4 regions of the Thioalkalivibrio sp. ALJ4 genome follow, and region 1 is predicted to be linked to each of the others. Evidence: predicted binding sites of a transcription regulator. Region 1 holds the regulator's gene; each other region holds the start of a gene.
What was found. The regulator sigma-54, encoded in region 1, starts transcription at its own class of promoters, with help from an activator protein. The targets are predictions, from matches to a motif close to TGGCANGNTNCNTGCTT.

Region 1 (5,524 bases):
AGCCGGATACGGGCGCGGGTGATCAGCTCGGCAATGGTCATTGCGTTAAAGGGCCTGTTCGCGGTTGCGCTGGGCACCCTCGGCGCGGTGATGGTCCTTGACCTTTTCCTTGTGCTTGATCAGCTGACGATCCACCTTGTCGATCAGGCCATCAATCGCCGCATACATATCCTCGTGACTGGCTTCGGCGTGGATGTGATTGCCGCTGACCTGGAGATTGGCCTCCGCCTTGTTGTTCAGGTTCTGGTTTTTCTCGTGGGTCAGCACCACATGCACGTCGATCACTTTGTCGAAGTGGCGTTCCAGCTTCGCGAACTTTTCGTTCACGTAGTCGCGCAGGGCGTCGGTGATATCGACGTGATGGCCGGTCAGATTGATCTGCATGGTCAGGCTCCTTTTTGCTTGGTTCCACTGGGCATACTCGCCATCTGCCGGCGTTCGCTGGAAGACGGTATGTGCATAGCCTCGCGGTACTTGGCCACGGTGCGTCGGGCCACATTAATGCCCCGATCCGACAGGATCTGGGCCAGTTTTGCATCACTCAGTGGCTTGTTCGGGGTCTCGCCACCAATCAATTCCCGAATCATGGCACGGATCGCGGTCGCCGAGCATTCGCCGCCATCGGCTGTGCCAACATGGCTGGAAAAGAAGTACTTGAACTCGAATACCCCACGCGGGGTGTGCATGTATTTCTGTGTAGTCACCCTCGAGATGGTCGATTCGTGCATCTCCAGGGTCTCGGCGATATCGCGCAGGATCAGCGGTTGCATGGCAACCTCACCATGCTCGAGAAACCCCTGCTGGCGCACGACGATGGCCTGGGCGACCCGCAGCAGGGTGTCGTTCCGGCTGTGCAGGCTCTTCAGGAACCAGCGCGCCTCCTGCAACTGATCGCGCATAAACGCGCTATCACGCGCATCGGAGACCTGCCGCACCATGCCCGCATAGAGATCGTTGATGCGAATGCGCGGCGCAATCTCCGGGTTCAAGTCCACGCGCCAGCCATCGCGGTCATGGCGGACATAGACATCCGGCACGACGTATTCCGAAGTGGACTCGCTGATCTGGGCACCGGGCCGCGGATTCAGGGTGCGGATCAGGTCCAGCGCCCGCGCCAGCTCGTCCGGGTCGCGCACGCCGGACTGGCGCTGCAGGGCTCGGTAGTCCCGCTTGGCCAGGCTCTCCATGCCGTTTTCCAGGATGGCTCGAGCCGCGTCACGCGCCGGGGCATCCGGCGCCAAATGGCGCAGCTGGATCTCCAGGCACTCGCGCAGGTCCCGCGCACCGACGCCCAGCGGGTCGCACTGCTGAATCCAGTGCAGCACCGCCTCGACCTCGTCGACCCCCACGGGCTCGTCTTCGCCCTGGCTGATCATCTCCGCCAGCGCCTCGAGTTCACTGTCCAGATAGCCGTCCGGGCTGATCGCGTCGATCAGCGCCGCCCCGATCCGTTGGTCTCGTGGGGTCAGGTGGCTCAGATGCAGCTGCCAGAGCAGGTGGTCCTGCAGGCCCTCGTCCTCGCCGTCGGAGGTATTCTCCAGCGGGTCGCGGTCGTCCAGGCCGCGTGGGCTCGGGGCGGGCTCGTAGATGTCGTCCCAGCGACTGTCGGTGCTCAACTCCTCGGGGATCACGTCATCGCCAGCCGTGTCGGCCTGCATGCGATCCCCGTCGACCCGTTCGCCCCCTTCCTCCGGGCGCTCGGGCGGGGCCTCCTCGCCCTCGTCCTCCACCTGCTCGAGCATGGGGTTGCTTTCCAGCGCCTGCTGGATCTCCGCCTGCAACTCCAGCGTGGAAAGCTGCAGCAGACGGATCGCCTGTTGCAGCTGCGGGGTCATCGTCAGCGTCTGCCCCAGCTGCAGATTGAGCCCGGGTTTCAGCATCGCGGTTTGAGGTCCATGGTGACCATCAAGATCATCTTAAGGAAACACTGATCAATGTTCACAGTCGAAAGTTTTCTCCGAGATACACGCGGCGCACCTGGGGGTCGTCCAGCAGCTCCTGCGGGGTCCCGGCGCTCAGGATGCGGCCCTCACTAAGAATATAGGCCCTGTCGCAGATTCCGAGGGTCTCGCGCACGTTGTGGTCGGAAATCAGCACACCGATCCCGCGCTGGGCCAGATGCCCAATCACGGCCTGGATATCACCCACGGAAATCGGATCCACGCCGGCAAACGGTTCGTCCAGGCAGATAAAGCGCGGGTCACCGGCCAGTGCCCGCGCGATCTCGGCGCGGCGACGCTCGCCCCCGGACAGGGCAATCCCAGGGCTGTGGCGCACGGTCTCCAGCTGGAACTCCTCGATCAGGGCATCGCCGATGCGGCGTCGCTCGTGGCGGTCGAGCTCCGAGCGCAGCTCCAGCACCGCCTGCAGGTTGTCCCAAACACTCAGCCGACGGAAGATCGAGGCCTCCTGCGGCAGGTAGCCCAGCCCGGCTCGGGCCCGCGAATGAATCGGGGCCCGGGTGATGTCCCGGTCACCCAGCGTGATGCGGCCACGATTGGGCCGGATCAGGCCGACCAGGCTGTAGAAACAGGTGGTCTTGCCTGCGCCGTTCGGTCCCAGCAGGCCCACGACCTCCCCTGGTGCCAGATCGACGTCGACACGATCCAGCACCGTACGCTTGCCATAGCGCTTGGTCAGCTCGCGGCCGGTCAGATAGCCGGCCATCGGCGCAGATTCGCCACCGGCCGCGGCGGGCGCGCTGGTGTCGAGCTCGTTCATTCGTCGTCTTCGCGGGGCTGGATCCTGATACGTACACGCTCGTCATCGGCCTCGCCACGCTCGGCCTCGATCACATCCGTCTCCAGGTCGTAGACGATGCGCTTGCCGCGCGCTTCCTCGGCTGCCGTGATCACATGCGCCTGGTCGGTCAGGATCACCCGGTCCTCGTTCAGCAGGTAGTCGATGCGCAGCGCGGTGGCGATGCGCATCTCGCCCGTCTCCGGGTCCGGGGACTCCAGCCGCGCGGGCTCGCCGTGGGCCTCCATCTCGTAAGGGCGTCGGTCGCGGCTGCGCACATAGACCTTGTCGGCCTCCAGTGTCATGTCCCCGCGAATCACCACCACATCACCGGTATAAGTGCTTACGCCCCGCCGGTCGTCCATCTCCGCACGATCGGCGGTAATCTCCACCGGCAGGGGCTGCTGCTGGGCAATGACCGGCGCGGCTAGCAGCAACAAGGCACTGCCCAGCAGCACGGGCCATCCGGCCCGGGCGAGCGACGACCCACCACGTTCAGTCATTTGCGGCTTCCTCCTCGCCCGACTCGCTGTAGAGCGTGTACACGTCATGGAACAGCTCTATGGTATCCCCTCGCGAGTCGACGCGCAGACCCGTGCCCCGCTGGAAAAGGCCAGGCTGCTCCAGCGTCGACGGGGCATCGGAGGTGGCGATCATGGTGTCGGTCGCCACCGTCATATCGGCGGATTCAATCACCGTGCGCACGCGCTCGTCACGCTCGGGCTGCACCCCCCGCGTGGGGCCGATCAGGTCCAGGATCTCGTCCATCGGTCGGTGCAGCGCCTCGGGCGCAGTCCAGTGCCATTCGATACCGCCGGCGTCAAAGATATCCAGGTCGGGGTCGTCGATCAGCTGCGGGCCGTCGCGGCCAAACTCGCGCAGACGCGTTCCGCGCAGGCGGTGGCTCAGCTCGCCGTCCTCGCCGGTCGCGTGCAGCGTAAAGCCCTCGATCTCCAGCGTCACCTCGCCCTCCGGCTCGTGCTCGCTGGCAACAGCGCCGGCCACCAGCGCCGCCATTGGCAACAGGATCAGCGCCGCCAGTCCGGCCACCCACTTCATCCGTCGACGTACTCCGCGAACAGGGCCTCCAGCCGCCCCTGGGCCGCCAGCAGACCCTCGCAGACCTCGCGCACCGCGCCGCGCCCGCCGGGGGCCTGCGTGACCCAGTCGGCATGCTGCAACACCAGCGGGTGGGAATCCGCCACCGCGATGCCGAGCCCCACACGGCGCATCGCCGGCAGATCGACGATGTCGTCGCCCACGAAGGCGGCCTCGTCGGGCGCATGGCCGGTCTGCTCGAGCAACTCGTGCAGTGCGGCCCCCTTGTCGCGCCGCCCCTGCAGCAGGTGCTGCACACCGAGGTCCCGCATGCGGTGCTCGACCACCCCGGAAGTGCGTCCGGTCAGGATCGCGACCTCCAGCCCCCCGTACAGCGCCAGACGGATGCCGTGCCCGTCGCGCGAATGAAAGGCCTTGTACTGCTCGCCGGCATCTCCCATGAACAGGCTGCCATCGGTCAGCACGCCGTCGACATCCAGGATCAGCAGACGCACCGCCGCCTGGCGGCTGTGCAGGGCCTCGTCGTGACGGTCCATCAGGCCACCCCCGCGCGCAGCAGGTCGTGCATGTTCAACACCCCGACCAGCCTCTGGTCGTCATCCACCACCGGCAGGGCATTGATGCGCTTGCTCTCCATGGTCTCCAGCGCCTCTACGGCCAGCCACTGCGGACGGGCGGCATGCCCGCCCCGCGTCATCACCTGGCCGATGGTCAGCGCCTCCAGGCTTTCGCCACGATCCAGCGTGCGCCGGAGGTCGCCATCGGTAAACACACCGAGGATATGCGCCTCGGGATCGGCGACGATCACCAGCCCCAGCCCCTTGCGCGTAATCTCGAACAGGGCGTCCTTCAGCGGGGCCTCGGGACCCACGCGCGGGATCGCGTCACCGGTATGCATGATGTCCGCGACATGGACCAGCAACCGCCGCCCCAGTCGGCCGCCGGGATGCGAGCGGGCAAAATCGTCCGCGGTAAAGCCGCGCGCATCCAGCACCGCGACCGCCAGGGCATCGCTCATCGCCAGCGCGGCCGTGGTGCTGGAGGTCGGGGCCAGGCCCAGCGGGCAGGCCTCGCGCTCGACCGAGACATCCAGGTGCACGGTGGCATCCTGCCCCAGCCGCGACCCGGGATTGCCGGTCAGCGCGATCAGCGGTACGTCCAGCCGCCGGATCAACGGCAAGATGGTCAGCAGCTCGTCGGTCTCGCCGGAATTGGACAGGGCGATCACCACGTCGTCACGGGTAATCATGCCAAGATCGCCGTGGCTGGCCTCGCCGGGGTGGACGAAAAACGCCGGGGTCCCGGTGGAGGCCAGGGTGGCCGCCAGCTTGGAGCCGATATGGCCGGACTTGCCCATGCCGGTCACCACGACCCGGCCGCGGCACTCGAGGATGTGGCGACAGGCCTCCAGGAACGCATCGTCCACGCGGTCGGCCAGCCGGCGCACGGCCTCGGCCTCGTCGTTGAGGACGGCCAGGGCCAGCTTGCGGGTGGTATCAGGATTGAAATTCATGCGGTTGCCGTCATTCCGAGATGGACAAGGTAGCCCGCGAACACCGCGAGCAGAAGCCCCCCCTGCCAGCGCCGCAGCTGGCTGCCACGCGCCAGGGCAAAGATGAACAGCGCGGCGGTCATGCCGAGCATGATCGGGTAGTCGCGTACCAGCACCTCGGGCTCGATCGCCAGCGGTGCAATCAGCGCGGGGACTGCCAGCACGGCCAGCAGG
Region 2 (5,524 bases), 660 kb from region 1:
CGGGCTGATGCACGTCGAACTGGGGCAGTTCGACGAGGCCCGGGCCGATGGCAAATTCCTCAAGGATGGCGCACCCAACCACGCCGGCGGCCACTTCCTGATGGGGCTGATCGAGTTCGAGACGGGCGAACCCCTGCAGGCTCGCCCCCACCTGGAAGAGGCGCTGGCGGCCTCGGCCAACTACCGCCTCGCGATGCCCTATCTGGCGGCCATCCAGCTGGAAGAAGGCAACTGGTCCCAGGCGGAACGCCTGCTGGAGCGCCACCATGCGCTGGGCCCGGCCAACGCGATGAGCTATCGGCTGCTGGCCCAGCTGCGCATTGAACAGGGCCGCACCCAGGATGCGCGACGGATCCTGGCCGAGGCACTGAGCGAGCGGCCCGACCTGATCGAAGCCCTGGGCGATCAGCTGGCCGCGCTCTATATCGGCGAGGGCGACACTGAAAGCGGGATCGAGGTCCTGCGCGAGGCCCTGGCCAACCGCGCGGACCGCCCGGAACTGCAGGAGATGCTGGGGATTGCCCTGGTGCGGCACGGCGACCACGAGCAAGGCATGGCGCTGCTGCACCGAGTCGCCAGCGAAAGCGCGGATGTACGCCTGGCCGACTACTCGGTGGCCCTGGCGCATATCCGGGATGGGCAGTACGAGCAGGCCCTGGAAGCCACCCAGCGTCTGCGCGACAAGGACCCGGAAAACCCGCAGGGCTTCAACCTGATGGGCGCCGCCCTGCTGGGGATGGGCGAAACCCACGAGGCCCGCCTGATCTATCAGGAAGGACTGTCGCTCCATCCGGACAACAGCACCCTGGCCCTGAACCTGAGCTCGCTCGAGGTCCGCCAGGGCAACCTGGAGACGGCCCGCGAGATCCTCGAGGACCTGCAGGAACGCGACCCCGGGCATCCCACCTCGGCGATTCGGCTGGCGACACTGCATTTCCAGCAGGGCGAGATGGAGGCCGGCAAGCGCTGGCTGCAGGACGCAATCGAGGCGCACCGAGATCGGATCGAGCCCTACCTGATGCTGGCACGCGCCCAGAACCAGCAGGAGGATCACGCCGCCGCCCGATCGACCCTGGAAAAAGCCCGCGAACATCACCCCAACGACACCCGAGTGCTGGGCCTGCTGGTCGATCTGCAGGAGCGCGAGGGGGACTTCGCGGGCGCGGCACAGACGCTTGGGCACCTGGCCGTACTGCGGCCGGATGCCGCGGAGCTGCGCTTCCGGCAGGCGCGCAATCTCGCCGCGCTGGGCGAGACCGAGCAGGCCGTCACGGCCCTGCGCGAGACGCTGTCGATCGACTCCAGCCACATGAGCGCGCGCATGGTGCTGACCCGCCACCTGAGTCTGGCCGGCGAGGTCGACGAGGCGCGTCAGGTCTTCGAGCCCGTTGCGGAGCGGGCCCCGGAGGCGGCGCAGGTGATCGCGCAACAGGCCTGGTTCGACGCACAAGCCGGCGAGCTCGACAAGGCAATCGAGGGCTACGAACGCGCCCTTGAGCGTGAGTCCCGACGCGACTGGCTGGTGGAGAAATACCAGGTTCAGCAGCGGGCCGGCCATTCCGACGCGGCCCTGGAGACGCTGCAGGGCTGGCTGCAGGACCACCCCGATGATCTCGCCTCGCGCCACCTGCTCGGCTCGGCGCAGATCAACGCCGGCCACGAGGCCGAAGCCCTGGAAACCTACGAAACCGTGCTGGAACAGCGGCCCAACGATGTCATCGCGCTGAACAATGCGGCATGGCTGGCCCGCGAGACCGACAACCCCCGCGCCCGCGAGTATGCCCAGCGGGCTGTCGAACTGGCCCCGGATCAGCCCGCGATTCTCGACACCCTGGGCGTGGTCTTGCTGGAGGGCGGCGACACCGAGAACGCGCTGGAGACCCTGCAGCGGGCCTACCGGATGAGCCCGCAGGCACCGGATATCGGGTTCCATCTGGCGCAGGCCTACCAGGCCAGCGGCGAAACCGAACAGGCGCGCGACCTGCTGACGGAGCTACTGGAGGCCCACGAAGACTTCCCGGAACGCGAACGGGCGCAGTCGCTGCACGAGTCGCTGTAAACCCGGAAAAGCGAGAAAGACGCGCCGAGCTGAAGCCCACGTCCGCGTGGGCTTCAGCTTTTCCGGCCAGCGTCGAAACTGGCGCCAGGACTACTGCGATTTCTTCAACAGCAGGTTGTAGCAATTGCCCGAGATCGAGGAGTCGACCACCTGGAACCCGGCGCTGGTGAAGCGACTCAGGATATCGCGGGCCTCGTACGGGGTATGCAGGATGCCTTTGCGCATGCCCCAGCGGTTGATGCGTTCGGCAATCAATTTGAGTGGCTGCGGCGTGCGCGGATACAGCAGGACGTTCGCGGCCAGGGTGCCCCCCGGCTTGAGCACCCGAAAGGCCTCGTGGATGGCGCCGTCCACATCCGGAAAGCAGTGTACCGAGTTGGCGATGTTGGCCGTATCGAACTCGCCGTCGGCGAACGGCAGCTCCGCGGCGTCGGCGTGTTTGACAGTCACGTGCTCGTCCTTTGCGAAGCGGTGGCGCGCGCCCGCCAGCATGGATTCGGCGTAATCCACGCCAACGATTTCGCTCTCCGGCAGTTTGCGCCGGCGCCGCCACTTGATCGCCATCTCCAGCAACGTCCCCGTACCGCAGCCGATCTCCAGATGCCGGGCCCCCATGTTGCGGCCAAAAAAACGGATCTGGGCGCCCAGGGTGCTGTTGTAGGCAAAGGTCAGGATGAAAAACCCCCGCGCGTCGTACCACCAGGGTGGCGACTTGTAGGCCTCGGCAATCTCGTCGCGGGTCTTGGCACGCTTGGACATGTGACATCTCCTTCACGGAAAGAACGGCCGAGCCCCCAACTCCGCCGTCCGTTTTTTTTACAAAGGCCTTTTCCAGGACCAAGGAAAAACAAAACAAACGCCTTGAAAATCCGATAGTTAACACTTTTGGCACGCAGCCTGCTTTACTTCACTCGCAAGACAGGACGACTAGCAAATTGAAGTGGAAGTAAGCGTTAACCCAAACAAATTGATGCTAACTGGTGGAGGATTACAACATGGAAAGGTTCAAGCAAACAGCGCTGGGGGCGGTACTGGCAGTGGCCAGTCTGGGGCTTGCGAGCACCGCACATGCCGGCGTCTTCACGATTGATGATTCGCAGCTCGATCTCTCGACGATCGCGGTCGGCGAACGTCAGGTTGACCGTATTACCGGCGGGTATGAGGAGCTGCTGACCCTCGATACCGACGGTTCCTTCGACGCGGCGGCCTACTGGAACGTAGGTCAGTACTTCCTTGGGGGTACAGGCGTCAGCAATCGTCTGGGCGCCGGCGGGGACGACGGTGATCTGTTCTATGGCCTGTATGCCGTGTTCGAGTCCTCCGGGACTTTCGACGCGGGTTCGGGCGAGTTCACCGGCACCACCGGCTCGATCGCGCTCTACCTGGATCCGAATCTGGATACCACCTTCGGGTTTAACTCGGGCGATGCGGCCGACGGTGTGGCCCTTGGCGGCACGGGTGATGACATCCTCGTAGGCTGGTCCGACATCTTCGAGCGGGGCGCGGGTCGCTTTGAACCCGGCTCGGACGATATCGGCAGCTTCGCGCTCATCTTCAACGAGTGGATGCTGACGGATGAAGGCAAGCAATTCTTCACCAGTCCGGACCCGTTCTACATGAATGTCCGAGTATCGGGTCAGTTCGACTTTATCGAGGGTTTCGAGGAAGTCGATCAGCGCACTACCTTTGATGTGGTCGGCTCGGCCGACGCCCGGTGGTTCGGGGTACCCGAGCCGGGCATGCTGCTTCTGCTGGGAACCGGGCTGGTAATGCTCGGCTTCGTCGCCACGCGACGCCGCCGCCGCGAGACTGGCCTGGCTGCCTAGCAGCCCTTGTGGTTGGGCCTTCTGCTCCCCCCTGGGTGGAAAGCCTCTCCCGGCCCCTCGTCTTCGGACGAGGGGTTTTTTTATGTCCGAACATACGAAACGCGAGGCTGGATGGCTGCTGTTCAGACCTGGGCCCGGAGACGTGCGAGTCGACGTCGTCCGATCGCCAGCAGCAGGCGCTGCAGGGGATTGCGGTTGCCACCGGGGCGCCAGGTGCGGGCGAGGCGCTGGCGATAGGCATCGAAGTGAACGCCGCGCGGGGCCCAGACGACACGGCCACGTCCCAGCAGGATCTTCAGGGCCTCGGTACCCATGACCCCGGCGCACAGCTCGCAGGCCATCACGGTGGACGGGCCATGCTGCGCCCTCAGGTCGACGGCGGCAGGATCGGCCAGATAGCCCATCTGCATCATCGACGGGGCCAGGCCCATCATGAAACGCAGCGCCAGCTCCTCGTCGGGCAATCCATCGCGCAGGTCGAAGTAGTCATCGAACGACAGACCACCCGGGCGGAAATTGAGCAATGCGGCCCCCATGCCGAGCGGGGCCACGGTGATCGCCGGGATCCCCCGCTCCGCGCAAGCGGCGAAGACCTCGCGGCGGACCTGAAACACGAAAAAGTCGAGCCCGTCGACGTAGAGGTCCACACCCTGCAGGAAGGCCTCCAGATTGTGCTGGTACACCCCCTCCGGGAATGTGGTGATCTCGAGCTCCGGATTGATGTCCAGCGCCATCTCGCGCAGGACCTCGACCTTGGGTCGGCCCAAACGGGACATGCCGGCCCCCGCCTGGCGGTTCATGTTGTGCAGCTCGAAGCAGTCGAAATCCGCGATATGAAAGCGCCCCACCCCCAGGCGGGCGAGCGTCAGCAGATGGCTCCCGCCGACACCCCCAAGCCCGGCGATCGCCACCCGCGCACCGCGCAGGCGTTCCATCTCCGGCCAGGTCACCCAGCCATGGGTGCGCCGGAACGCCGCGTGATAGTCGAATTCAGGCATCAGGCCGCGCTGGCAATCGCGTCCCAGAGAGAGTCGGAGGGATGGGGGTCGGAGAGATTGGCATAGGAGTGTGCATACAGCTGGCTCAGCGACGGTGAACGGTGAATCCCGGCCAGGGCTGTAAGCAGACTAATATGAAACGGCGCGCGGCGACCATGGTAGTTCTGAAGCGTGCCGATCTGCTTCACCTTCAGGCCGTGGCGACGCAGGATGCGCGCCAGCGACGGCTCCATCATGGCGAAGGCATGCGAGCGGCCCTCGATCTCCATCATGGCGACCGCACTCATGAACAGACTCAACGCCAGCAGCGGGAAGGTACGCGCCTGTTCCAGAGGCACATTCAGCAGATGAAGGTCCCCGACAGGAGTGACCGACTCCCCCAGACGTCGCCGGAACAGGCCATTGACGGCCAGTCGGGAGACCTCGCAGATCGCGTCCCGCTCCAGCCGGTCCGGGCGAAATTCGGTCTCGTAAAAGCAGTTATCGCAGTGGCGCTCCATCGGGAGTTCGTGGATCTTCTGACGCGCGTCGACATGCACGACCCGGACGCAGCCCGCGTGGGTACCGCTCACCACATGCTCCAGCAGGCAATGCGTGGACTGGGCGTCATATTCGTCGATCTCGCGCTCGCCCGGGCAGTT
Region 3 (5,524 bases), 450 kb from region 1:
CTCTTGTGTCCGAAGGCACAATCGATGCCGAGGACCTGAAGCTATACTCGTTGGTGGATGCCCCGGAAGACGTGGTGGACGTGATCTTCGAGCATTACGAGGCGCGCAGCTTCGAGCCTTCCGCGGAAGAAAAGAAACGCATGATGGAGCTGTGAGCATGGCCGCTAAGTGCACCCATTATCCCGCCGCCCTCCTGGTCGGTCTGCTTCTCGCGCCGGCTCTGGCCATTGCCCAGCAGGAGCGCGAGTGGGACGATGCCCCGCCGCCGCCCGAGATGCCGGACGAGGCCGAGGCCGACCCCGCGCCGCCCGTGCTCGACGAACGCGCGCGCGAGCAGCGGGGCCTGGAAGAGGCCGACATTGTGATCATCGAACGCGACGGGGAGACCCGGCGCGAGTACCGCATGGGCGGGCAACTGGTGATGGTGGAGGTGATCCCCGCGGCCGGTCCCTCCTACTACCTGATCGACAGCACCGGCGACGGCCTGCTCGATCGCCGTCAGCGTGAGCTGGAACCCGATTTCGTACCGCCGTCCTGGGTGATTTTCCAATGGTAATGAACGAACACGACTGCCAGGCCTGTGCCGAGGCCTGCGGGGTGAGCATCGAGTTTCGCGAGGGCGAGGCCTTGCTGGCGGGGCAGCCCGTGCAGTGCCTGCGTCTGTCGGCGGATGCCGCCTCCGGTATCGAGGCGGCCCTGAAGGGTGCAGGCATCAGCCCGCTGGCCACCGCTGATGCCGACGGGACGCGGATTCTTTTCCTGGATCAAGGTCAGGCATTGCGCGAACCCCTGTCGGCCGAGGGCCCCGGAAGCCTCAACGCCCTGGGGGAGCGGGCCGCGAGCTGGCAGGCCCTGCACCCGGCGAGTGCGATGCCGGAGGCCACGGGCTATCGCCGCGGGGTGCTGCAGCAGCTATTGCGCGAACGCGCCGATGCCCTGGGCCAGACGCTGTTGGCCGGCGAGCGGGAGACGCTGGATGCCGAACTCCACCACCAGAGCCTCTATCGTTTCGAGGATCTGCCGCTGGCCGGGAGCTACTGGCACTCGGTGCGGGTCTATTCGGAAGGGGCCGGGCTCGCGGATCTGGTGATGCCGCCGGCGCCGGTGCCCGCTTTCTGGCAGCTCGCGCGCATCGCATTGGCGATTGCGGTGGACGAGGCCGGCGAGATTCGAGCCGATGCCTACCGCGCGTTGCTTGCGGGCTACCATGCCAGACGCCCGTTGGCCGCGATCGAGCGCGGGGCCGCACCGACATTGCTGCGCCTGGCCGCACTGGACGACTGGATCGGTCGTCGCGAATCCGGCGCGACGGGCGAGGCCGAACGCCAGCGGCTCGTTGCGCTGCAGGGGCACGCCGCCCGTGTGCAGGGCATGTGGGTACGTGCCGCGTAGGTGGCTCGGGGGTTTCGGCCCAAGGAGATCGACGATGAACAAGGTCTGGGTGCTGTTTCTAGTCGCGATGTGCCTGCCGGCGCTCACCCAGGCCGAGGTCTATCGCTGGACTGACGATCAGGGCAATGTGCACTTTGGCGACCGTCCTCCCGAGGGCAGCGCCAGCGAGTCGGTCGATGTACGTGAGCCCATGCGCGGGGTGCCGCTCGAGGGTGCCCGCGAGATCCTTGAACGTCCGGTGCGGCCTCAGCAAGAAGAGGCCGATGCCAGTGGCTACGAACGCGTCGCGATTACGCAGCCGGAGGACGGGGCCGGCGTGCGTGCCAATGACGGCAATGTCACCGCCGAGGTGGCGCTGGAGCCCGCCCTGGATACCGAGGCCGGCCATCGCGTCGTCTGGCTGCTGAACGGCGAGGAGGCTGGCGACAGCACCGGCTCCAGTATCACCTTCGAGGGGCTCAACCGCGGCGAATACAGCCTGCAGGCGCGAGTAGAAGACGACGCCGGGCAGGAGCTCGCCAGCAGCGACACCATCCAGTTCAACGTGCTGCGCATCGCGATCCCGCGCGAACAGCAGCAACAACAGCGCCCGCAGCAATTCCCCCAGGGCGGCGCCCCGCAGGCCCCTCGGGCCCCCCAGGCCCCGCGCGCACCCCAGCCCCAGGTCCAGCAGATTCCGCAGAACTAGTCGGCCGCACCAACTCCGTGCGCATTTTGCCCCAATATGGTGCCGTATTTGCACTATAATGGGGCGGCGCTTGGTGATTGCCGCCACGGCCGCCGTGCTTGGGCGCTTTCCTGCCCGCGGATGATCCACCCTGTGCTGTGCCCCTGTTTGGCGCGATTCCTGCTTGAGGCCCGTTGATGAACAATCCTGTTGCCAAGCCCGCCCCAGCGCCATGGCCCTGGTGGGACGACCTGTCAACTGCCGTGCTGGTGACGGATGGCGAGCTGCGCCTGGTCAGCCTGAACAGTGCGGCCGAGGTCCTGCTGGGGCTTAGCCGCGAGCGTATCGTCGGCCACGGACTGGGGCAGTGCCTCAGGCTCGACCGCAGCCTGTCCAATCGGCTGCGGTCGGTGTTGTCACTCGATCAGCCGATTACCCTGCGCGCCCGACAGATGGAGCCACTGCGCGCCGAGCCCTTCCTGGCGGACATCACCATCACGCCTCTGCGCGGTGACGATGGCCGCGAGCCACAACTCTTGTTTGAACTTAACGCCATTGATCGCCATGAACGGATCAGTCGCGAGGAACAGCTGCAAAAGCAGCAGGCGATCACGCGTGCGGTGACCCGGGGGCTGGCCCACGAGATCAAGAACCCGCTGGGCGGCCTGCGCGGGGCGGCGCAACTATTGGCCAGCGAGCTGGATGACGACGGGCTGAAGGAATACACCGGCATCATCATTCGCGAGGCGGACCGGCTGCGCAGCCTGGTGGATCGCATGCTGGGCCCGAACAACCTGCCCCGCCTCGAGGCCGTAAACCTCCACGAGGTGCTGGAGCACGTGCGCGGCCTGGTCAGTGTGCAACTGCCGCTGGGTCTGAAGATCCGCGGCGACTACGACCCGAGCATCCCGGATGTGCAGGCCGACCGCGACATGCTGGTGCAGGCCATCCTGAATCTGGTGCAGAACGCGGTGCAGGCGTTGAGCGAGGGCGGCGAGATCACCCTGGTCTCGCGCGTACTGCGCCAGTACACCATTTCCGGTCACCGCCACCGCCTGGTGGCACGCCTGAGCGTGCGCGACAACGGCCCGGGCATCCCGGAGGAGATCCGCGAGCGCATCTTCTTCCCGATGGTGACCGGCCGCGCCGCGGGCACCGGCCTGGGCCTGCCCATCGCCCAGAGCCTGATCCAGTTGCACAACGGACTCATTGAATGCCGTTCGCGACCGGGCAGCACCTCGTTCGACATCCTGCTGCCGATCGAACCCCAAAATGCCAAGGAGGCCGGCAACTGATGGACCCCATCGTCTGGATCATTGACGACGACGACTCGATCCGCTGGGTGCTGGATCGCGCCCTGCAGCGCGCCGGTATCAATGTGCGCGGGTTCGAGACGGCCGACGCGGCCTGGGCTGCGCTGGAGACTGACGAGGCCCCGGATACGGTGGTGGCCGACATCCGCATGCCGGGGCTGAACGGCCTCGATTTTCTCGCCCGTATGCAGACCCGCCCGGATCCGCCACCGGTCATCATCATGACGGCGTTTTCGGATCTCGAGAGCGCGGTCGGCGCTTACCAGACCGGGGCTTTCGAGTATCTGCCCAAGCCGTTCGATGTCGACGAGGCCGTGGCCCTTGTTCAGCGTGCGCTGGAGGCGCGGGCGACTGCGCAGCAAAATGCCGAGGGTGGCGCCAGGATCGAGGACACCCCCATCATCGGCGAGGCGCCGGCGATGCAGGAGATGTTCCGCGCGATCGGGCGTCTGTCGCGCAGCAATATCACCGTACTGATCAACGGCGAGTCCGGCACTGGCAAGGAGCTGGTCGCGAGGGCCCTGCACCAGCACAGCCCGCGGGCCGATCAGCCATTGATCGCGTTGAACACCGCCGCGATCCCGAAAGACCTGCTGGAGAGCGAGCTGTTCGGCCATGAGCGTGGCGCCTTTACCGGCGCCAGCCAGAGCCGCAAGGGCCGCTTTGAGCAGGCCGATGGCGGCACACTGTTCCTCGACGAGATCGGCGACATGCCGTTCGACCTGCAGACGCGTTTGCTGCGGGTGCTGGCGGACGGAACCTTCTATCGCGTCGGTGGGCATACCCCGATCCGGGTGGATGTGCGCATCATCGCCGCCACTCACCAGGACCTCGAGGAGCGCGTGCGCGCCGGGCTGTTCCGCGAGGATCTGTTCCATCGCCTGAACGTGATCCGTATCCATGTGCCGTCGTTGCGCGAGCGCCCGGAGGACATCCCGCTGCTGGTGCAGCACTTCATGGCCGAGGTGGCGTGCGAACTGGGGGTCGAGGCGAAGACCATGCGGCCGGAGGTGGTGCGCGAGCTGCAGCGTCTGCCCTGGCCGGGTAATGTTCGCCAGCTGGAGAACACCTGTCGCTGGCTGACGGTCATGGCCTCGGGACGCGAGGTGCACCTGGACGACCTTCCGGCCGAGCTGCATCAGGATGCGCCGCCCATGGAGGCCCACGGAGGCCTGTCGGACGCGCAGATGGCCACGCCGCGTGACTGGACCAGCGAGCTGGCCCAGGTCGCTCGGCAGCACTGGCAACAGGGCGAGCGCGACCTGCTCGGCCGGGTTCTGCCACAACTGGAGCGTACGGTGATTCGCGAGGCGCTGAATGTGACCGGTGGGCATCGCCAGCAGGCCGCTGCCCTGCTGGGCTGGGGCCGCAACACCCTGACTCGCAAGATTCAGGAGCTGGGCATCGACGACGAGTAGGGCAGGTCAGGTCGTGGGGTCTTCCGGGGCCGGGGCGGCGCAGGCGGAGATCGCGCTGTTGAGCTGCAGGCTCCCGGTCAGCTCGCTGACCTGCTGGATGCCGTGGCGATCCATGTAGTCGCAGATGCCGTCCAGGATCTTCGGCAGGCACAGCGGATCGTAGAACAGCCCGGTACCCACGCCCACGGTGCTGGCGCCCGCGATCAGGAATTCCAGCGCGTCGCGCGCATTCATCACGCCGCCCTGGCCGATGATCGGGACATTATGCGGTGCGGCCACCTGATAGACCTGCTGTACTTTCAACAGCGCGATCGGCTTGATCGCCGGGCCGGAGAGTCCGCCCTGGTTGTTGCCGATCACCGCGCGGCGGTTTTCCACGTCGACGGCCATCCCCATCAGGGTGTTGATCACGGCAAACCCGTCGGTCCCGGCATCGATGCAGCGGCGGGCATTCTCGGCGATGTCGGTCTGGTTGGGCGACAGCTTGGTGATCAACGGCTTGGAGGTCACGGAGCGGCAGGCCTCGACCACGCGCGCCGACATCTCCGGGTCGTTGCCGAACGCCACGCCGCCTTCTTTCACGTTGGGGCAGGAGATATTGATCTCGATGGCATCGATCGGCGAGTCGTCGAAACGCCGGGTGACCTCGATGTACTCCTCGATCGTGGAGCCCGAGACGTTGGCGAAAAAGCGCGTCTCCTCGAAATCCAGTGCGGGCAGGATCTCGTCCACCA
Region 4 (5,524 bases), 230 kb from region 1:
TTGATCCAGCCGAGCCCCCAGTACACCGCGGCGGCGAGGATGATCAGGCTGGAGACGGTAATCCCGAAGCTGATCAGGCGGCCGCGCCAGGTGGTGACGGTAGCGCGCTTGAGGCCCTCCATGCCGTTCTTGCAGGCCTCCAGGTGCACGATGTAGATCAGCGCGATATAGGCGATCAGGGCCGGCAGGATCGCGTGCTTGAGGACCTCGACATAGGGAATCCCGACGTACTCGACCATCAGGAACGCGGCCGCACCCATCACCGGCGGCATCAGCTGCCCGTTCACCGAGCTGGCGACCTCCACGGCCCCGGCCTTGTGCGGGCTGAAGCCGACCCGCTTCATCAGGGGCACGGTGAAGGTCCCGGTGGTGACGACATTGGCGATGGACGAGCCCGAGACCACGCCGGTCATCCCGGACGCCATCACCGCCGCCTTGGCCGGGCCACCGCGCATGTGCCCCAGCAGCGAGAACGCCACGCGAATGAAGTAGTCGCCGGCGCCGGCCCGTTCCAGTAGCGCGCCGAACAGCACGAACAGGAACACGAAGCTGGTCGAGACGCCGAGCGCGATCCCGAACACGCCTTCGTTGGACAGCCACTGCTGGGCCATCGCGCGCGGATAGCTGGCGCCGCGATGGGCAATGATGTCCGGCATGATCGGGCCGGCGAAGGTGTAGAACAAAAAGATCGCGGCAATGATCGTCAGCGCCGGGCCCAGTACCCGCCGGGTGGCCTCCAGCAGCAGGATCAGGCCGATCCCGGCGACGATCAGGTCGACGTCCGAGGGCGCCCCGGGACGGTCGGCCAGCTCGGCGTGGAACAGGTACAGATACAGCGCACTGAAGGCCGCGATTGCAGCGAACATCCAGTCGGTCAGCGGTATGTGGTGGATGGGGTCATGGCCGCGCAGCAGCGGCAATGCGACCACCAGAAGGGTCAGCCCGATGATCACGTAGACCTCGGCCAGGCGCTCCAGGCCCAGCAATTGCCAGATCCCGAACACCATCAGGACCAGCCCGCCCAGGGCATAGGTCACGCCAATGGCGCGTGGCCAGGACACGTGGCGTGTGCCCGGCCGGATCGCGGGAAACAGCAGATAGGCCAGGAAGACTGCAAAGGCCAGATGGATCGAGCGCGCCTCGGTGTCCGAGACGACAAAGAAATCCAGCCAGTCGCCCAGGGGCGAGGCGATCCAGATCTGGAACAGCGACCAGGCCACCGCCGTCAGCCAGATCAGGCTGCGCGTGCCGCGCCCCGGATGACGTGCGCCGGATTCCAGCTCCTGAGCAGTCTCGGCCGCGTTGTCGGCCGGTTCCGTGGCCCCCCCGGTGGTCCCCCTGGTATCGCTCATTCGATCAGCCCCGCTTCACGGAAATAGCGTTGGGCCCCCGGATGCAGGGGGGCCGACAGTCCTTCGTCCACCATCGTCTCGCGCTCCAGCGGGCCAAAGGCCGGATGCAGGCCGCGAAAGGTCTCGAAGTTCTCGAACACCGCGCGGGTGATCTCGTAGACCGCGCGTTCCGAGGTGCGGGTCGAGGTCACCAGCGTGGCGCCGACACCGTAGGTATGGATGTCGTCGTCCTGGCCCGGGTAGGTGCCGGCGGGGATCAGCGCGCGCAGGTAATAAGGGGTGTCCTCGACCAGTTGGTCGACGGTTGAACCCTCGATCGACACCAGTCGGGCGTTGCAGGTCGCGATGGGTTCCTGAATCGCGGCCGAGGGGTGGCCGACGGAAAATACAAAGGCGTCGATGCGGTTGTCGCAAAGCGCCTGGGCCTGCTCGCGCGAGGGCAGCTCACTCACCCGGCGAAAGGTGTCCTGGTCCCAGCCCAGCGCCCCCATTAGTTCTTCCATCAGGATGCGCTGGCCCGAGCCCGGGTTGCCGATGTTGACGCGCTTGCCGGGCAGGTCATCCAGCCCCTCGATGTCTGCGTCGGGGCGCACCACCAGGGTGAGGGGTTCGGCATGCAGGCTGAACGCCGCCCGGAGATGGGGAGCGGGCCCGAATTCCTCGAAACGCCCGGAGCCCCGATAGGCGTGGTACTGCAGGTCCGACTGCGCGACGCCGAAGTCCATGTCGCCCGAGCGGATCATGTTGAGATTGAAGACCGAGCCGCCGGTGCTCTCCGCTGTGCAGCGCATCCCGTGCTCGTCGCGACGGGTGTTGAACAGGCGGCACAGGTGCTGGCCCGCCGGGTAATACACGCCGGTGACCCCGCCTGTGCCGATATTGATGAAGCGCGATTCGGCCTGCGCGGTGGTGGCCAGTAGCAGGCTGACCAGGGTGAGCACTGGCAGCAGGCGTTGCAGCCATCGCCGGTCGGCCCTCGGCACACTGGATCGATTCATACGCCCTCCGGGGTCATGCCGGGAACGAATCGCGGCAGTGCCGAGGATTCTAGGGAGACGCCGATCAAATAGCACGTTCGCGTTCAGGTCGACTGTGCCTGCGGGCCGGGGGCGATGGGGATCGCCTCGCCTTCGGTCATCCGCGGTCCTGTGCAGGCCCCTCTTCAATCAGGGTAAAGGACACGCCCGACAGGCGTGCCCTTGATGGCGCGGCGACGGGCCGTTGGGCGTTCGCCTAGGCCGGAAAACGGGGCCCCTGGCGTCGGTTCCGGCGAAGCATCAGCCCGAGCAGGCCGAGCCCCAGTCCCATCAGCAGCATCGTCTTCGGTTCGGGGACGGTGCCGACCGCGCCCGAACGGTAATAGACGCTGATATGCGAGATGTTGCGTGTGGCCACACCCGGATAGCTGAAGGGCGGTTGGGTGAAGGGTGAGCTGTAATCGCCATTGATCCCGGTCATCAGGAAGCCGACCAGGTTGGTGCCGCTGCCATGACTGAACACGAACAGCAGGTCTCCATAGTCCCATTCGGAATCGAGGTTCCATTGCCCGCTGTGGCGATTGCCATCAAAGCTGGCGAGGGTCGAGCTGTTCGACCCGGGGGAGGTCCAGCGGCCGTCGAATAGCCAGTCGCTGATTCCGAAGAATCCGGTGTCGCCCGCGGTATTCACAAGCCAGCTGGAGGGATCGCCGGTGGTGGAGTCGGTGGCTGCGCCATCCAGTGGCGACAAAATCTGACAGCCGAGATTGTTGGTGACCTTGTCACCGACGTTGCCGGACAGGGCAGTGCAATCGAGCAGTGCGGCCTGGGTGGCCCCGGAGAGCGACAGGGTCAACAGGAACACCGTTCCGGCCAGGAACGAGAGCAATGGCTTGCATGACATCGAGCTTACCTCCATGGGACGAAAGTCCCTCCATGGTTTCTCATGAATGCGGCTGGGGCGCGGATCGCCTGAAAGTGCCATCACTCACAAGGCGGGAATGCAGCACGCTTCGTGCCATGTTCGACGAGATGGGGGATTCGGGCGATGAAACAATCGCTTGTGAGATTTGATGTGGAGAGGCGGTCGTGGGTTACGGCCGAGATGTAAAAGAACCGGACATGTTCGGTCGAGGCGAGCGAATCACTGTGGATCAGGAGGCATGAACGAAATGATGGCGCCACATGGGCGCCATCATGCCAAGTCGAGCAGGACGTGATCAGGCCGCCATCGTGTCCCTGCGTGCTTTGCGGCGGACGGCGATACCCAGCAAGCCCAGACCCAGACCCAGTAGCAACAGTGTGTGGGGCTCCGGTACCTGCCCGTTCGGACGGTAGTAGATGCTCACGTGGGAGATGTCTTTGGGGCTTGCACCCGGGAAGTCAAACGGCGGGTCAATGAATGGCGAGAGGTAGCTGCCGTTATAGCCAGTCATCAGGAACCCGGTCAGATTGGTGCCGCGGCCATCCTTGAACAGGAACAGCAGGTCGCCGTAGACAAAGCTCGGATCCAGTGTCCAGGTCCCGCCCTGGGAGGTTCCGTCCAGCGTGACCAGGTTGAGGGTCGGATCGGCCGGATCAAACTCCAGCGGATCGCCGTTGCTGTTCGGCGGATCTTCCCAGCGGCCATCGAACTGCCAGTCACTGATGCCGAAAAAGCCCGTGCCACCGGCCGTGTTGACGATCCAGTTGGATGGGTCGCCTCCCACAGGGTCGTTTGCATGCCCATCCAGGGGTTCGAGGATCTGGCAGCCGATGTTGGCGGTGACGCGGTTTTCAACGCCGCCATCCAGGCTGGCGCAGCTGATCAACGAAGCCTGTGCGGCGCCGGAAAGGCCCAGGCCCAGCAACAGGGCGGCACTCGCGAAATAGGGTGTAGTACGTTTGGGGTTCATTCGATGCACCTTCCCTGGGAATAGCCCCCTGGGTGGCTTGCGCGGATCCGGCCCATCCGGTCCTTGTGCACTCAGGGCTATGCAGAAACGGTGCCATTCCCATATGCGCGCTAATTCATTCGAAAAAACAGACCGATAGGAGGATGCGCCTTTTGCCGGATGGCAGCGGGACTGGATGGGCGTAAAAAAGTGTGACACCGACGACTACGCCGTTCGGGTGAGTGGCGCCCGGCGGGTACATTCTCAGTGCCGCGAGAGGGGTTTACCCGGCCAGGATTGGGTGTAAAGAAACGGGACACCAGGCCGTGCGCGCCGGAGGCCATGGCTACCCTGTCGAGCTTGCCCGGCAGCGCGCAATAGGCCGTATGTAGCTGAAAATACGGAAGGCTTTGGATTCTTGCGTTGTGCGCTACCTGGACGGTGGTCTGGCCATGGCGTGGCGGCCACCTGAAAAAAAGCCCCGCATCCCCTATCATTACGCGTCTTTGTTTCCCCCTTCCCAGGCCTGCGCCGGTGAGTCGGCGCGCCGGGAAACCGAATCCACGAAAGTAATGAAACGGGAGATCCGAATGTTTTCGATCGACATGAGTATCCACGGCTACGACGACGAACTCTGGGGCGCCATCAGCAAGGAGGCGCAGCGCCAGGAAGAGCATATCGAGCTGATCGCCTCCGAGAACTACACCAGCCCGCGCGTGATGGAGGCCCAGGGCTCCGTGCTGACCAACAAGTACGCCGAGGGCTATCCGGGCAAGCGCTACTACGGTGGCTGCGAGTATGTGGATATCGTCGAGCAGCTCGCGATCGATCGCCTCAAGCAGCTCTACGGCGCCGACTACGCGAACGTGCAGCCGCATTCCGGCTCGCAGGCCAACGCGGCCGTGTACATGGCCCTGCTGCAGCCGCATGACACCGTGCTGGGCATGAGCCTGGACGCCGGCGGTCACCTGACCCACGGCGCCAAGCCGAACTTCTCCGGCAAGATCTACAACGCGGTGCAGTACGGCATCACCGACGAGGGTCTGATCGACTACGACGAGGTCCAGCGCCTGGCCACCGAGCACCAGCCGAAGATGATCGTCGCCGGCTTCTCCGCCTACTCGCGCGTGGTCGACTGGAAGCGCTTCCGCGAGATCGCCGATTCCGTGGGCGCCTACCTGATGGTGGACATGGCCCACGTCTCCGGCCTGATCGCCGCCGGCGAATACCCGAACCCGATCGACCACGCCCACGTGGTCACTTCCACCACGCACAAGTCCCTGCGCGGGCCGCGTGGCGGCTTCATCATCACCAAGGGCCA

Region 2: pepA (flocculation-associated PEP-CTERM protein PepA) is a predicted target of sigma-54. The motif match lies at 2,946-2,962, and genes of this name have one in related genera.
Region 3: glnL (nitrogen regulation protein NR(II)) is a predicted target of sigma-54. The motif match lies at 2,229-2,245, and genes of this name have one in related genera.
Region 4: C936_RS0105750 (PEP-CTERM sorting domain-containing protein) is a predicted target of sigma-54. The motif match lies at 3,334-3,350, and genes of this name have one in related genera.

The regions. Positions count from the first base shown of each region.
Region 1 is NZ_KB897917.1:969,801-975,324, reverse strand. Features, by position in the region: gene C936_RS0104605 (PTS sugar transporter subunit IIA) at 1-41, opposite strand, end outside; gene hpf (ribosome hibernation-promoting factor, HPF/YfiA family) at 46-384, opposite strand; gene C936_RS0104595 (RNA polymerase factor sigma-54) at 387-1,880, opposite strand; gene lptB (LPS export ABC transporter ATP-binding protein) at 1,939-2,667, opposite strand; gene lptA (lipopolysaccharide transport periplasmic protein LptA) at 2,718-3,242, opposite strand; gene lptC (LPS export ABC transporter periplasmic protein LptC) at 3,235-3,798, opposite strand; gene kdsC (3-deoxy-manno-octulosonate-8-phosphatase KdsC) at 3,795-4,334, opposite strand; gene C936_RS0104570 (KpsF/GutQ family sugar-phosphate isomerase) at 4,334-5,311, opposite strand; gene C936_RS0104565 (calcium/sodium antiporter) at 5,308-5,524, opposite strand, start outside.
Region 2 is NZ_KB897917.1:311,404-316,927, forward strand. Features, by position in the region: gene prsT (XrtA/PEP-CTERM system TPR-repeat protein PrsT) at 1-2,059, shown strand, start outside; gene C936_RS0101560 (class I SAM-dependent methyltransferase) at 2,150-2,818, opposite strand; gene pepA (flocculation-associated PEP-CTERM protein PepA) at 3,055-3,885, shown strand; gene C936_RS0101570 (ThiF family adenylyltransferase) at 4,008-4,883, opposite strand; gene C936_RS0101575 (PEP-CTERM/exosortase system-associated acyltransferase) at 4,883-5,524, opposite strand, start outside.
Region 3 is NZ_KB897917.1:517,989-523,512, forward strand. Features, by position in the region: gene C936_RS0102445 (TIGR00730 family Rossman fold protein) at 1-155, shown strand, start outside; gene C936_RS0102450 (DUF2782 domain-containing protein) at 158-556, shown strand; gene C936_RS0102455 (hypothetical protein) at 556-1,392, shown strand; gene C936_RS0102460 (DUF4124 domain-containing protein) at 1,427-2,080, shown strand; gene glnL (nitrogen regulation protein NR(II)) at 2,257-3,354, shown strand; gene ntrC (nitrogen regulation protein NR(I)) at 3,354-4,790, shown strand; gene C936_RS0102475 (dihydroorotate dehydrogenase) at 4,797-5,524, opposite strand, start outside.
Region 4 is NZ_KB897917.1:1,196,957-1,202,480, forward strand. Features, by position in the region: gene C936_RS0105740 (TRAP transporter permease) at 1-1,352, opposite strand, end outside; gene C936_RS0105745 (TAXI family TRAP transporter solute-binding subunit) at 1,349-2,350, opposite strand; gene C936_RS0105750 (PEP-CTERM sorting domain-containing protein) at 2,586-3,218, opposite strand; gene C936_RS0105755 (PEP-CTERM sorting domain-containing protein) at 3,550-4,224, opposite strand; gene glyA (serine hydroxymethyltransferase) at 4,794-5,524, shown strand, end outside.